DNA from 4 places in the uncultured Phascolarctobacterium sp. genome. Region 3 is predicted to be linked to each of the others. Evidence: riboswitches for the same ligand, from Rfam matches in the RefSeq annotation. Region 3 holds a riboswitch; each other region holds the start of a gene.
The links. A riboswitch is a leader RNA that binds a small molecule or an ion and turns the genes downstream of it on or off. The one in region 3 is predicted to bind cobalamin.
Positions count from the first base shown of each region.

Region 1: linked by a shared signal. The riboswitch ahead of Q4G98_RS00115 (TonB-dependent siderophore receptor) and the one ahead of Q4G98_RS07130 (TonB-dependent receptor) in region 3 are both predicted to bind cobalamin.
Region 2: linked by a shared signal. The riboswitch ahead of Q4G98_RS02135 (autotransporter outer membrane beta-barrel domain-containing protein) and the one ahead of Q4G98_RS07130 (TonB-dependent receptor) in region 3 are both predicted to bind cobalamin.
Region 4: linked by a shared signal. The riboswitch ahead of Q4G98_RS02595 (methylmalonyl-CoA mutase family protein) and the one ahead of Q4G98_RS07130 (TonB-dependent receptor) in region 3 are both predicted to bind cobalamin.

Region 1 is NZ_CATWDQ010000001.1:25,100-28,488, forward strand. Features, by position in the region: gene Q4G98_RS00105 (hypothetical protein) at 1-225, shown strand, start outside; gene Q4G98_RS00110 (MerR family transcriptional regulator) at 266-1,102, opposite strand; cobalamin riboswitch at 1,205-1,385, shown strand; gene Q4G98_RS00115 (TonB-dependent siderophore receptor) at 1,584-3,389, shown strand, end outside.
Region 2 is NZ_CATWDQ010000002.1:105,055-108,443, forward strand. Features, by position in the region: gene Q4G98_RS02130 (asparaginase) at 1-722, shown strand, start outside; cobalamin riboswitch at 956-1,127, shown strand; gene Q4G98_RS02135 (autotransporter outer membrane beta-barrel domain-containing protein) at 1,278-3,389, shown strand, end outside.
Region 3 is NZ_CATWDQ010000007.1:68,507-71,895, reverse strand. Features, by position in the region: gene Q4G98_RS07130 (TonB-dependent receptor) at 1-2,620, opposite strand, end outside; cobalamin riboswitch at 2,987-3,168, opposite strand.
Region 4 is NZ_CATWDQ010000002.1:203,683-207,071, forward strand. Features, by position in the region: gene yihA (ribosome biogenesis GTP-binding protein YihA/YsxC) at 1-326, shown strand, start outside; gene Q4G98_RS02590 (AbrB family transcriptional regulator) at 338-1,369, shown strand; cobalamin riboswitch at 1,501-1,677, shown strand; gene Q4G98_RS02595 (methylmalonyl-CoA mutase family protein) at 2,164-3,389, shown strand, end outside.

The DNA of each region.
Region 1 (3,389 bases), on a different contig from region 3:
AAACACGTAGAAGCGGCTAAAGCAGCAGGAAAATCTGCAGAAGAGATTCATGCTATGTTCAATCAGATAATGAATTACGATATTGATAATTTACCTGATGACGCTGCACATAAAACCTATAAAATGGCTGTAGAGCATGCAAAAGCCGCACTGGCAGAAGGCCGTTCTTCCGAAGAAGCACATAAAATTTTTCAACAGGTATTGGATGCTGCCAAAGTAAAATAAAAAATACAGCTCAGAACTTTTTTTAGTCTGAGCTGTATTTTTATTTATAATCTACGGGAATCATTATTTTAGTTACATATTGCTGAGATGACTCTGTAGACCAATAATTACGTAATTGTTCTATATATAAATCACCAACTATTTCTAAAGAATTCAACTCAATAAAGTCAAAAAGTTTTTTTATTGTATGTTTGTAATTTACATGATAACCATTAGGTGTAAAAATAGAAGCGTAAAGACCTTCCGGTTTTATTTTTACGTCATTGTATTCATCGGGGTGAGAAACCGTGGTAAAAATTGAGGTTATATCTGATAATAAGCCTGCTTTCAATTTTTCATAAGGAAGGATATAACCCATTAAATATTCATTTAAAATTTCACTTACAGCAAATGGATAATTATGTTTGGCTACAAGCTTTATTTTTTCTTTCATCGAAGAATTAAGGTCAGTAAATTTGCTGACAACTATATATTCTTTTTCATGTTCTTCTAAAGTTATTCTGTCAGTTTTTATTTTTTTTACTTTTTCAAGGCGATTTATTTTTGTTTGTAAATTGAGTATATTACGACTCATAATATCTATTTGTAGTTTATATTCATTTTGCTTACTAGAAAAAAGGTTTTGCAGATCATCAATATTACGATTTTGTATGTAACTTGTTATTTTTTTTAATGGAACACCAAGTTTACGTAGATTAATAATAATATCAAAAATAAAATATTGTTCCAAAGCGTAATAACGATAACCGTTTTCTTCTATCAAAGCAGGTATAAGGATTTTATTGCGTTCGTAATAAAATAACGTTTGTTTGGAAACACCAAAAAGACCAGCGAATTCACCGATAGTAAAATAGTTTTCTGATATTTTTTCTGCCATTACTTAAAACCCCTTAAAATTTCTATTGACTCTACTATAGGTATATAGTTTAGCCTTAATCACAGTTAGTAATAAATTATTTTTAAATTATACTTCTATATACAATTGAATACTTTAACGGGTCTCTTGTCAAGAGTTAATAGAGAAACCGGTGTAAATCCGGTATGGTCCCGCCGCTGTAATGGGGAGTGAACCTTAATATGTCACTGAGAAGAAATTCTTGGGAAGGCAAGGTAAGCAATGAACCAGAGTCAGAAGAACTGCCTGTTAAAATAATTTGTATTTCCCTGCGAGAGATAGGTGGAAATATAGGAAAAGTACGTGTTTACTTGTCAGTTCTTTTCCTTTTTCCTTAAACCTTTGTCGCAGTGACAGAAGGTTTTTTCTTTTGTTTTGGCAAAAATGTTTTACGGCCTGAAAGAAAAGGGTGAAGCATTTTTTGACAGATAAAAAAGTTGTTTAGGAAAGGAATTGATGAATTGTGAAGAAAAGTTTAAGCAACAAAATTTTGATGACTTTACTGGTAAGTGGTAATGTCATCTGGGGGGGTACAGCAGTACATGCTGAAGAAGGGAAAATAAGTGAGTTTAATTTAGATCAGATTGTTGTAACTGCCGGAAGAATCGAGCAGTCAAATTTTGACTCTAATGCTAACGTTAATGTTGTTTCACGTAAGGAAATAGAAGATAAGCATTATCAAACGGTTAGTGATGCACTGCGCAGTGTTCCCGGGGTGAGCATTCAGAACTATAGCGCAACTGGTGCTAATTATTCAGCAGATTATTTGTATATAAATGGTACTAGTCATGTGCTGGTTTTAGTTGATGGTATGCGTGCAAACACCAATGGATCGACATTTAGTGTGTTTCAGCCTTCAGAAATAAGCAATATGGATAATATCGAGAGAATTGAAGTTTTAAAAGGGTCTGCGTCCACTCTTTATGGTTCAGATGCAGTTGGTGGTGTTATCAATATTATTACTCGTAAACCTGATACGGGAGTAAGCCGTAGTAAAATTTCCGCAGTTGTAGGCAGTTATGGAAAGCGAACTTATAATTTTTATAATCAGGGCATGACTAAAGCTGGATTATATTGGACTGTTAATGCACAAAAGGACAAAATGAAAGACTATAAAGATGGACATGGAAATTATACGCGCAATATGATTGACAGCGAGAGTTATGGCGTAAAAATTGGTCAGAAATTCGGTGATAAAGCAGATATTAATTTTAGCTATTCCAAATATAAATTAGACTATGGGCGTCCTGAGACTTCTTCTGATATGATGGGACCGACCATTTTCACTGGTGGTATGACTGATGGAAGTAAAAATAATACGAAATATGCAGTGGCATTTAATTATAAATTTAATGATAAATTGAATAATAATTTGTCATTTTTTTCACGTACTTCAGATTTAGATGATGATACTAATCATCCGGCAACATTGTGGCTGATGCGTGAAAAAACATGGGGTTTTTCTGATCAGTTGACTTATGCAGACGGTAATCACACTATTGTTGGTGGTTATGATTATTATAAGGATGCTATGAATAAGTATCAGGATCAATATACACCGAATATGACTGGTACCGTAGATAATAAGGCTTTTTTTATTGAAGATAAAATGAAGTTCGGTGCTTTCACTGTTACACCTGGTGTACGTTTATCTAAACATTCCGAATATGGAAATAAAACTACAGCCAGTGGCGTTATTTCTTATGATTTTAATGATATTACTACAATGTATGTATCATATAAGGAGTTTTTCCGAGCCCCATATTTATATGAATTATATAATCCATTTTATGGCAGTGGAAAATTGAATCCAGAAGAAGGGGAAACCAAAGAGATTGGTTTCAATACCAGAATTGATAATAAAACTACTTTTGCAGCTCATTATTATCAGACAGATTCAGACAACCTTATTGGGTTTAATAGTGACACATGGAAATACTACAATGCTGGAGCGGAACGGATTAAAGGTTGGGACGTGCAGTTAACAAAATTATTTGATAAAAATTTAAGTGTTACATTGGCTTATACTCATACTTATATTGCACCTACAAATTCTGATTCTAATGCTAACCGCAATGGTTACATTCCAAAAGGGCAATATGATTTATCACTTAATTACGAAAATAGTAAATTCAATGGAATTGTGACTGTAAAAGGTATAGTGGATCGTCCTGGTAATAAAAAATACGAAAATGATGTGGCTGATTCTTTTAAAAATATCTGGACAATGGATGCTGCGTTGAATTATAAGCCGGTAAAGGGGATGAAT
Region 2 (3,389 bases), on a different contig from region 3:
TCACACATGGTACGGATACGCTGGAAGAAACTGCATATTTTCTGAACCTGACTGTCAAAAGCAGTAAACCGGTGGTTTTAGTCGGCGCTATGCGCCCAGCTACGGCAATGAGTGCGGACGGCCCGGTGAATCTGCTGAATGCAGTTACTTTAGCCGGCTCGCAGGAGGCGGCAGGTAAGGGCGTTTTGATTGCGATGAACGATCAGATCAATGGTGCCCGTGATGCGACTAAGACTAATACGACGCATATAGAAACTTTTAAATCCTGGGAACTGGGTTATTTAGGGTATTTTCAAAATGGCCGGCCTGTCTTTTATAAAACAAGTTTGCGCCGGCATACGGCGGCAGCAGAATTCGATGTCAGCAAGGTGACTGCTTTGCCGCGGGTCGATATTATTTATCTGCACGTAAACTGTGATGCTGTTTTAGCGCAGGCAGCAGTTGCGGCTGGGGCACAGGGGTTAGTCGTTGCGGCTTTTGGTCACGGGAACCTGCATATCGATATGAAGCCTGCCCTGATCAAGATCGCCCAAAGCGGCATCCCCGTAGTACGCAGCACCAGGGTTGGCAACGGTATCGTCAGCCGTATTGCGACAGACGATGAAAATAAATTCATTGTTGCTGACAGTCTTAATCCGCAGAAAGCGAGAATCCTTTTACAGCTGGCGCTGCTGACGACTAAGGCGCCGCAGGAAATCCAAAGAATGTTTAATGAATATTAAGAGTTGATAACAAAACACCGTCTGCGTATGCAGGCGGTGTTTTGTCGTTATAGCTTAATAAAATCAAGGTCTTTATACTATGCTTAGTTAATGGGCGCAGCGTCAGGCGTCGTCCGTTCGATGCGGACGAACGCTTGACAGGGGGGGACTTAATGATAGAATTGAGAATGAAATTATAATTTATTCTTAAAAATATAAATTATCACTAATTAAATGGTAATAATATTTAAAAATATAAATACGAAAAATCGGGTGCAGTAATGCTTAATAGAGAAACAGGTGTAAAACCTGTGCTGTCCCGCAGCTGTAATGCAGAGCGAGTCTTAAAATGTCACTGGGAAACCGGGAAGGCAAGATAAGCGATGAAGCAGAGCCAGAAGAACTGCCCGATTTTGACGCTGTAAAATTCCTGCGATAGACGGGATGGCGCAATTTATTTGACGCTTTTCTGTATCTGTGTGCAGAAGAGCGTTTTCTTTTTGTTTCCATGAGCTTGCGCTTTGGAATAGAGAATCAAAGATATCTGGTGAGGAAAATATTTTAAGGGGGACAAAAATGCAGAAACAGAAACAAAAGAAATTGGGACAGGCGGTCATGCTGGCTTTGGCCATCAGCGCTGCTTATCCATTAGCGGCTTACGGACAGGAGCAGCCGGAAAAAGTTGAAAAGGATTACGGTGTCATCAAGATCACTGCCACTCAGGAAGCTCTTGACGAAAAGATCCATCTGGTAGGCGGCAAGCAAAATGTTGACCTGAACTTTAACGGGAAGAATGAGAACATTATCGGCGCCATGGGCGCGGCCGGGGCGGGCAGCGTGCTCAATATCAACGGCAACGCCACTACTACCATTGGCAAGGAAAACGGCAAAGACGACGACCTTATGTACGGCAAGATGGATTATCCTGACAAAGATCATCAACCGGCCCATTATGAAGGTGATTTGAAAATCAAAGACCTGGCTTTGGTAACGGCTATGAATGGCGGTGTAGTCAATATTACCGGCGGCTCCATGAACCTTGACCTGCTGTACGCCCGCAACGGCAGTGATGACGCCAATAATCCCGTTTCGGTGATCAATGTGAACTTGACCGGCGATCTGATCGGCGGCGACAGCAAGGTGGTTTTGGGCACGTATCAGGAGGATTTTCTGCGTCAGCTTGGCGGCGTAGGCTATAAATACTATACGGGCGACGTTATTGCTAGGCGTCAGGCCGAGATCAATATCAAGGCCAATAATGTGAGTTTGAATAATGTCAAGTCTACTACGGACGCTGCCATTACGATCGTGGCCCAGAATGATCTGGATATCAAAACGCTGCTGGTGCATCATGACGCTACCGGCAAGGTGACCGGCAAAAATGTCACTATCGGTTCCGTAGGAAGCGTCAACGGCGGAGTTCAGATTGACATCGGCGACATCCGGACTCAGCAGGTCACTATCGGCGCTGTGGGTATGATCGGTTCCAGCAGTGAAAGATTCGGTGATGCAGCTGTAGCCAATATTTTTTCTGAGGGTAATATTACTTTAGGCGGGTTCTGCACCGCCAATGGCGCTACAGAGGCTTCGGGAAATGACGGCACCATCAACAGTGTCAGCCAAAGCTTTAACCTGAACGGGGATGTAAAATTAGAAAACGGCCTTTTAAACGTCAATGCGGAAAAGATAGTTTTTGACAGTAAAAAGATCTCTATCAGCAAGAACGGCGCCATCAAAATGCAGGCCCGGGAGATCGGCGGGTCTTTGGGCGAGATCTATTTTTTTGACGAGGCTGGTAAAAATAAAGAAGGAACTATGGAATTGCAGGCCGGCGGCAAAGGTGATCTGAATATTACTAAAATTGAACAGAATAGTGGCAATTATGTTACCAGCATCACTGGGGTTGATAAACTGACGGTGGCTAAAAATATTGATTTAGATAATGCTGATTATAATGATATGAAATATAAATTTTCGCAGAAAGTTACTTTGGGGGCCAACGAGCTGGTAATAGGACATAGCAGTAAGATGGAGGGCTACAGCAGCGTTAACAGCACCTGTGGCAGTATTGTGAAGCTGACAGGCAACAGGCTGCTGAAGCTGGAGGGTTCCTTTACCAATGGCGGACAGGCCCAGCTTGTTGCCGATACCTTGACAGCCTATCAGCTGGGAACTGAAAAAAGCAATATCTGGGGCTTTGCGTATGCCGATAAAGCTGGCACTACCGACGTCAAAGCCAATAATATGCAGGTAGCCACGTCGGTTTATTCTACGGACGGCGGTGTGACTAAAATAACTGCCGGCAATCTGCATATGACCGGCGCAGGCTATGATGCTGGCGACGATACTAACAGCACAAACAACGACGCAGGCTTCATCTGGGCCGACAAGGGCGGACAGGTGCAGCTGGCGATCTTGAATAACGGCAGCTTTACCGGGCGGACGATGGACAGCGGTAAGGTCAGCGACAATTTTACGGTCACTGACGGTAAAATCGATCTGGAACTGGGGGCGGGAGCAGTATGGAATGTGACGGGAGATTCCAGCCTGACGACGCTGAAAAACAACGGCCTCATCGACCTGACCTATAAGGAAGCCGAGACCAGGGCCTTTACGCCCACCAGTCTGACTGTGGATACTTTAGAAGGCAGCGGCGCTGTTAAAGTAAATACCGACGGCACCAAGGCC
Region 3 (3,389 bases):
TGGGCGAAAGTTTTACTTTGCCGCCCACGTTCCATTCCCACCAGCTGTCGCTGCCGCCAACCGTTTCAACCAGTCTGTTTAAAGGGCCGTAGCTTTGGTGCAGCTTTTGCCCGCCGGCAAACTCGTGTCCCCAGCTGACGCCAGCATAGAGGTTGCCTTTGTCGCCGATATTCTTACCAGCTTTCAGCCCCAACTTGCCAATGGCAGTATCATAGCCCTGCTCGTGTATGCCCAAGCCGTTAGTCAGTTTATAGTTGCTTTCATCCACATGGCCCACATACAGAGATACGGAAGGTTCCCAGAACCAATTAGAACTAAGTTCATTGCGCTTGCCGTACTGCGCGCCGATACCATAAGCCCAGGTGCTGTTATCGCCTTTGACCTTACCGATGCTGCCGTTGCCTGTATTACCGGTAAAGTGATAATCATTTTTGAGTTTAAAGGCGTTGACCCCCAGGTCGATAAAGTGCCCTTTGTCGCCCACCCAGCTGCTGTAAACGCCTACGCCATAGCTGTCCTGCTCGCCTTTACCTGCAGCTGTGGTACTTTTGCCGTCGATCTTGCTGGCATAAAAACCGGTATAGACCTTACCGCCATAGAATTTTTTGCTCAGCAGCTTATCATAACCGACCTGAAAGCCGTTATAAGACTGGTTGGTGCTGCGGGCATAAGCCGCCTTGGCGTCAAATTTGCCGTGCCAGACATCGGCCCATAAATTCTCGCGCAGCTCGCCGGCCAGTCCGCTCTCATCATGCTGGGGCCCATTACCGCCAGCTTCCTGGCGGTTCAATCTTCCGCCGTGCAGGTTTTCGCTGCGGCGGAAGAGGCTGAGGTTATTGGCTTTGACAAAATTATTCTGCACCGTACTGTTTTCGGAAACACTTTTGCCGCTTTCCGATAACTCTCCCGTATCCGCATAGGTATAACCTTTTAAATACCAGGCTGTACCCTGTTTGTCGCCTTCAACACCGGTATTATAATAATCATCATACTGACCAATTTCCGGCAACAACAAATAAGTACCAAAAACCCCGTCTATTTCTGACTGCTGTGCTGTTACTGTAAATTTATCTGCTCCATTATAAATGCCCAGTAAAGTATTTTGAGCAACTTGTCTCTCAATATTTTTCTCCGAGGGAGTCCATGAACCTCCTGCACTGCCTTCTTTGATCTCTGGTACCCAGCCCAACTGGATATTGAGATTGGTTTTGCCGTTGCTATCCTCATCGTGCTGTTCAGCGTTAGTAATACGCACTGTGTCATTAGTACGGGAATCACCATCACTATAAACACCTAGTCTAAAAGTCGTATTCTGCCCCATTGTCGCGTCATTAACAATCAAAGCGCGATTTAACTGAATTCTTGCCAAAATATTATTTTGATCATGATCTTCAAATGAAACATCCAACTTATTATTTTCTGTTTGTAAAACCAAAGGTATGCCGTCATCATTATTGGTATTTAAGTAGCTTAGATCAATAATACTGCCCGCTCCAGTTTCCAGTTTATCTACAGTAATAGCCGTAAAAATACCTGTACTTGAAGTATTAGCTATCACTTCTTTATTCTCTTCACCTTGCTCATCCTTACCAACACCATTATCAGTAGTAGTACCAGTACCATTTGTAGTAGGAAACTTACCGCTTGTGGAATCCTTAGCAGGTATAGCTCCTTGCCCACTACCTGTTACCCAATATTTATTCTCTAATTTGTATTGATCACTAACAGTAACTTTATATATGGCCCTATCCATCGGACGCCAAGAAGCATTCGATTCAATTTTTTTGTTACTATAAGAATATGTTGTTGGCGAATCTGTTGGTTTGCCACTACATAATAAGTTCCACTGAGTTTCTATGGAACCTTTAATAGCTATATCATCACCACTTAAAACATACTGATCATTTTGCAAATAATTGTTTAATTGACTATTGCCTTCTGATGAACTACTATCTATATAATTTTCAATCTTTTCCAAATCCGCAGCATCTATTTGAACATAACACAAACAAGGAAGATATTTAGTCATCCATTCCTTAACTTTTTCATTTTCGCCATTTTTTAGATAACCATATATTTCACTTTGCGCAGCTGATGTTTGCATACCAACAAGTTGACTAAGCAGTACTCCTGTAGCTGGATTCGTTGCTGCCTTATAACCAAATCCCTTATCTTTAGTTCCAAGCACTTTATAATAGTACTCACCATCGCTGTTACGTAATTTAATAGCCACAGCATTTGCATCACTTGGTGCAGATATGTCATCTGCCAAAAATTTGTTAAAATTAAACATAGGATCTACTATCTTAACCGTTGAAGTCGTGCCGTCTCTTTTTGATACTACTGAAAAGAAATTGGAATTTCCTAACCTAAATGTTTTATATTCATTAATGACACTATTACTGATTGATGTTCCTTTTTCAAGGTCAAGAAACGTATCCTGACCAGTAACAGTTGAGCCAACATTGATATAATGCGCACCGCCATCAGGCTGCGTTTGGATATCAGCCGCAAATGCACACTGGGGGGGGGCAAACGGTGCGATTACGCCTAACGATAAGGCAATAGCCGCCGGTAATACTTGTAATGTTCTTTGCCTTCTCAAATTTTTCTTCATCATATCCTCCACACCAACTTAAAAATTCCAGCATTTCTGTTTTGCCGTTTCTAAACATGATCATCGTTTAGAAACTGTCATTTTACAGCAGTATGTAAGTACGCGTCACTACTCGCATTTTTACCTGCCGCTGTAAAATTCGGACACTTTCAGCAAAAAATAACGCTGCATTTTCTACCAGTCCATTCGGTGAAAGTGCAGCGTTTGTTTTTACCAAACAGCCTGCTCCGCTTTTCTGGTCGAAAATACTAAAATTTCCGCGCTGCTGGTTTCAGCGCATAATCATAGCGTCCGCAGAAATATTTGTCTGGCAAAACGCCAAACTTAAATATCTCTGCAAAATTTTCTCCCAGTCTGTCTACGCAGGCTGTTCAAAAGATAGAACCAGTCAGCACTCTGACTCAAGATCATTACCCCAGCATCCCTTAGTGAAAGGACTGCGATACTGAAGCTCCCTAATACAGTTGCGTGACAGCGCCGGATTCCCACCGGACTTCCCTATAAAACTTTGGATTTCTACATTCCAAAATACCCAGCTCTAATTTTTCATTTTTGAAATTGTCAATGGACACGTCATTTATTACTCCGGCACTTATGACCGCAAGCATGGATGCCGCCACCCCAGCGGCACCACGCCCAAAGGTCTGAGTTGAGTGGAGTTTGCAGGCTATGACTGAACCTGCAGGAAATAAGAACTGCCCCCCTGCTGACGCAGAGGGGCAGAAAAACTTGCATAACAAGCGTATACCAGTTTTTCCAACTCTCTGTCTCT
Region 4 (3,389 bases), on a different contig from region 3:
AAGACAAGTGGTCCGGTTTCATCAGTAAATATCTTTCGGGGTCTGATAATCTGGGCCTCGTCTGCCAGCTGATCGATATCAGGCATAAGCCTTTGGACAGCGACATCGAAAGCTATCACTGGCTGTTGGACTGCGGTCTGCAGGTACAGGTTATCCTGACTAAAGCTGATAAATTGTCGAAAAATGCGGCCATGGCGCAAAAAGCCCTGTTCAAGCGCGAGCTGGGGCTGGACGACAGCCGTATCATGACCTATTCTGTAACGCAAAGCACGATGCGCAGTGAACTCATCAACCGCATCATGACAGCATTGGAAGGCCATTACTGAGTGAGGTAAATATGCTGAATCGTTTGCTGCTGTTTATCATGGCAGCTTGTTTGGGAACACTGTTTTTAAAAATGGAACTGCCGATACCCTACCTTTTAGGCGGTATTTTTGCAGCAGTAGCCTGTAAAGTAGCAGGCTCGTCTGTCACCTGGCCCAAAAACTGGCGCGAAGTGGCTCTGCTTGTTGCCGGCTATGGTATCGGCCGTAACTTTACGGCTGACACCTGGGATAAAATGACCCATCAGACCTTCGGCGTGCTGGAAGCTACGCTGATCGCCGTCGCCGTTGCGGTTGTCATAGCCTGGTGGACTGCCCGGCATACGTCTGCCAACCTGATCAGCTGCGTCATGGGCATCATGCCTGGCGGACTGACGCAGATGATGCTGATGTCAGAAGACGACCCGCGGGCCGACGCCAATGTCGTTGTCGTCATGCAGACCCTGCGTCTGGTAGGCGTCATCGTAGCCGTGCCATTTCTGGTGATCCATGGGCTGGGGGCCCAGGTGATCCAGGGCGGCGTCACTGTAGCGGCCACTGGCGGAATCAATTGGCTGATCATGCTGCCGCTGTCTTTTTTAGGCGCTTTTCTCGCCACAAAGTTCAATGTACCGACCCCGCGTTTGCTGGGACCGATCCTGGCGACCGCGGCCGGCTCGTACTTTTTGGGCAGCCTGCAGCCTGTGCCTGATCTGCTGATGATGGCGGCACAGGTCAGTATCGGCCTGTATATGGGCGTTATGTTGGAGCCCAAAAAACTTTCTGCCACCAGAGAATTGATGCCGTATATTTTTTGCGGCATTGTTTTGATGATCGGTGTCAGTGTCGTTGTGGCCTGGTCCCTGTCGGATCGTTATGGCTTTTCGCTGATCACGGCCTTCCTGGCCATGGCTCCGGGCGGCATTGCGGAAATGTGCCTGGCAGGCATGAGTATGGGCGAAGATGTTTCGATCATTCTCACCTATCAGCTGGTGCGGCTGCTGTTTTTAAATATCTGTGTTCCCTTAGGCATTAACCTGTATTTTAAAAATAAAATAACTGGATAAAAGCGGCCTCATACCCTGCAGTATATTGCAGCAGGGTATGAGGCCTTACTATTTATGGCAGATGATAGATAAAAAAATCTACCAAAAGGCTTGACAAAAGAAATAGTAATAAATATAATTAAGACATCAAATGAATATTGGAAGCTAAAGGTGCTCTACGGAGCTTAATAGAGAAGTCGGTGTAATCCCGACGCGGTCCCGCCGCTGTAACGAGGAGCGAACTTCAGATACCACTGGTAGCAATACTGGGAAGGTGAAGGAAGCTGTGAATCGGAGTCAGAAGAACTGCCTTAGCCACCATCGCTGATTGACCTGCGAGAGACGGGGAGGAGATGCTGCAGAGTTCGTATTTTGGGTAAATACGAAGTGCGAATCTTTTGCTATGAATTTCTGACCGTTTTTCTTAATATTATTTTAAGAAAACGGTTTTCTGTTTTTCTGCGCCCTACGCGCGCATTGAGGTCGAAGTGTGATGGCTAGACCTCGGGATTAAGGTCAGCCATCAGTGGATATATTTATTTGTGACAGGACTGGAACACCCTGTCAGGTTTATTGCCATTCTCAAGTTCTTTTGTATAAGAACCTTCTTTTCCTTTGCCTGCGTAGGGGTGCGCGGCAAAATAACCATCACAAAAACAGTGGTGGTTTATTTTTTTAGGAAAAGAGACACTTAACAGATGCAGTTTAGGTAGGAGATACTCGAACCACTCTGCGATACGTAAGTAAGCAAAATACAGGAGGTGAATGGTTTTACTGCCCCGGCACAGAAAATAATCAATGAAAGGATGCCGTATATGGAACAAGATAAAAACCTTACAGCAGAGCTTCACAAGGAAGAAGCTTCAGAAACAGCTTTTTCTCCAGTGACATTTGATGAATTTACGCCGCCGTCCTATGAGGAATGGAAGCAAGAAGTAGTTACTGCTCTTAAAGGCGGTTCTTTTGAAAAAAGTATGTTTACCAAAACTTATGAGGGCATCACCCTGAATCCCATTTACAGATTAGAGGATCAGGAAAAGATCACCCACAATAAAACCTATCCCGGTATGGAAAGCAACCTGCGTGGTGCCAATGCCGGCGGGTACATCCATAAAGTCTGGACGATAGCCCAGGAATGTGATGGCAAAACTCCTGCCGAAGCCAATGAAATGGTCAAATACGAACTCTTGAAAGGAACCACCGCTGCCAGCGTCGCTTTAGACACCGCGACCCGTAAAGGCTGCGACCCTGACAAAGCAGAAGAAAAAGACGTTGCCGACATCGGCGTTTCCCTGGCTACCGCGGCAGACGTAGAAAAACTGCTCGACGGCGTCGATCTGGAAAAATTTGAGATCGACATTTACGCCGGCGCTTCCAATATCGCTCTTTTGGCAGCTGTTGCTGCTGCCTGCGATAAAAAAAGCCTGCCCCTTACCAAACTGCATGGCGCTATCACCGCCGATCCTATTGGGGAACTTGCTTTGGATGGCGCATTAGTTCGTCCATTGGACGAATATTATGACGAAATGGCACACAGCATTGCCTGGGCTGAAAAAAATGCTCCGCAGCTGAGAACAGTAGTAGTCAATACCGATGTTTATCACAACGGCGGCGCTAACGACATTCAGGAAGTAGCCTACGCCATGAACGAAGCAGTAACCTATATGCGCGCTATGGAACGCCGCGGCATCGACATCAACGCCTTCTGCCGCCACCTGCGTTTCCATTTCAGCATCGGCGCCAATTTCTTTATGGAGATCGCCAAACTGCGCAGCCTGAAAATGGTTTGGGCACAAATCGTTAAAAGCTGCGGCGGTGACGAAGAAGCACAAAAGATCAATCTTTATGTCAGCACTTCCACCTTCTGCCAGACTAAATACGATCCTTATGTAAACCTGCTGCGTGCGGCTACTCAATCCTTCTCCGCCGTTGTCGGCGGTATGGACGGCATGTATGTCAAACCCTTTGACCATTGCATCCGCCCCAGCGACGTGTTCTCACGCCGTATTGCCCGTAATATCCAGATCATGGAGCAGCATGA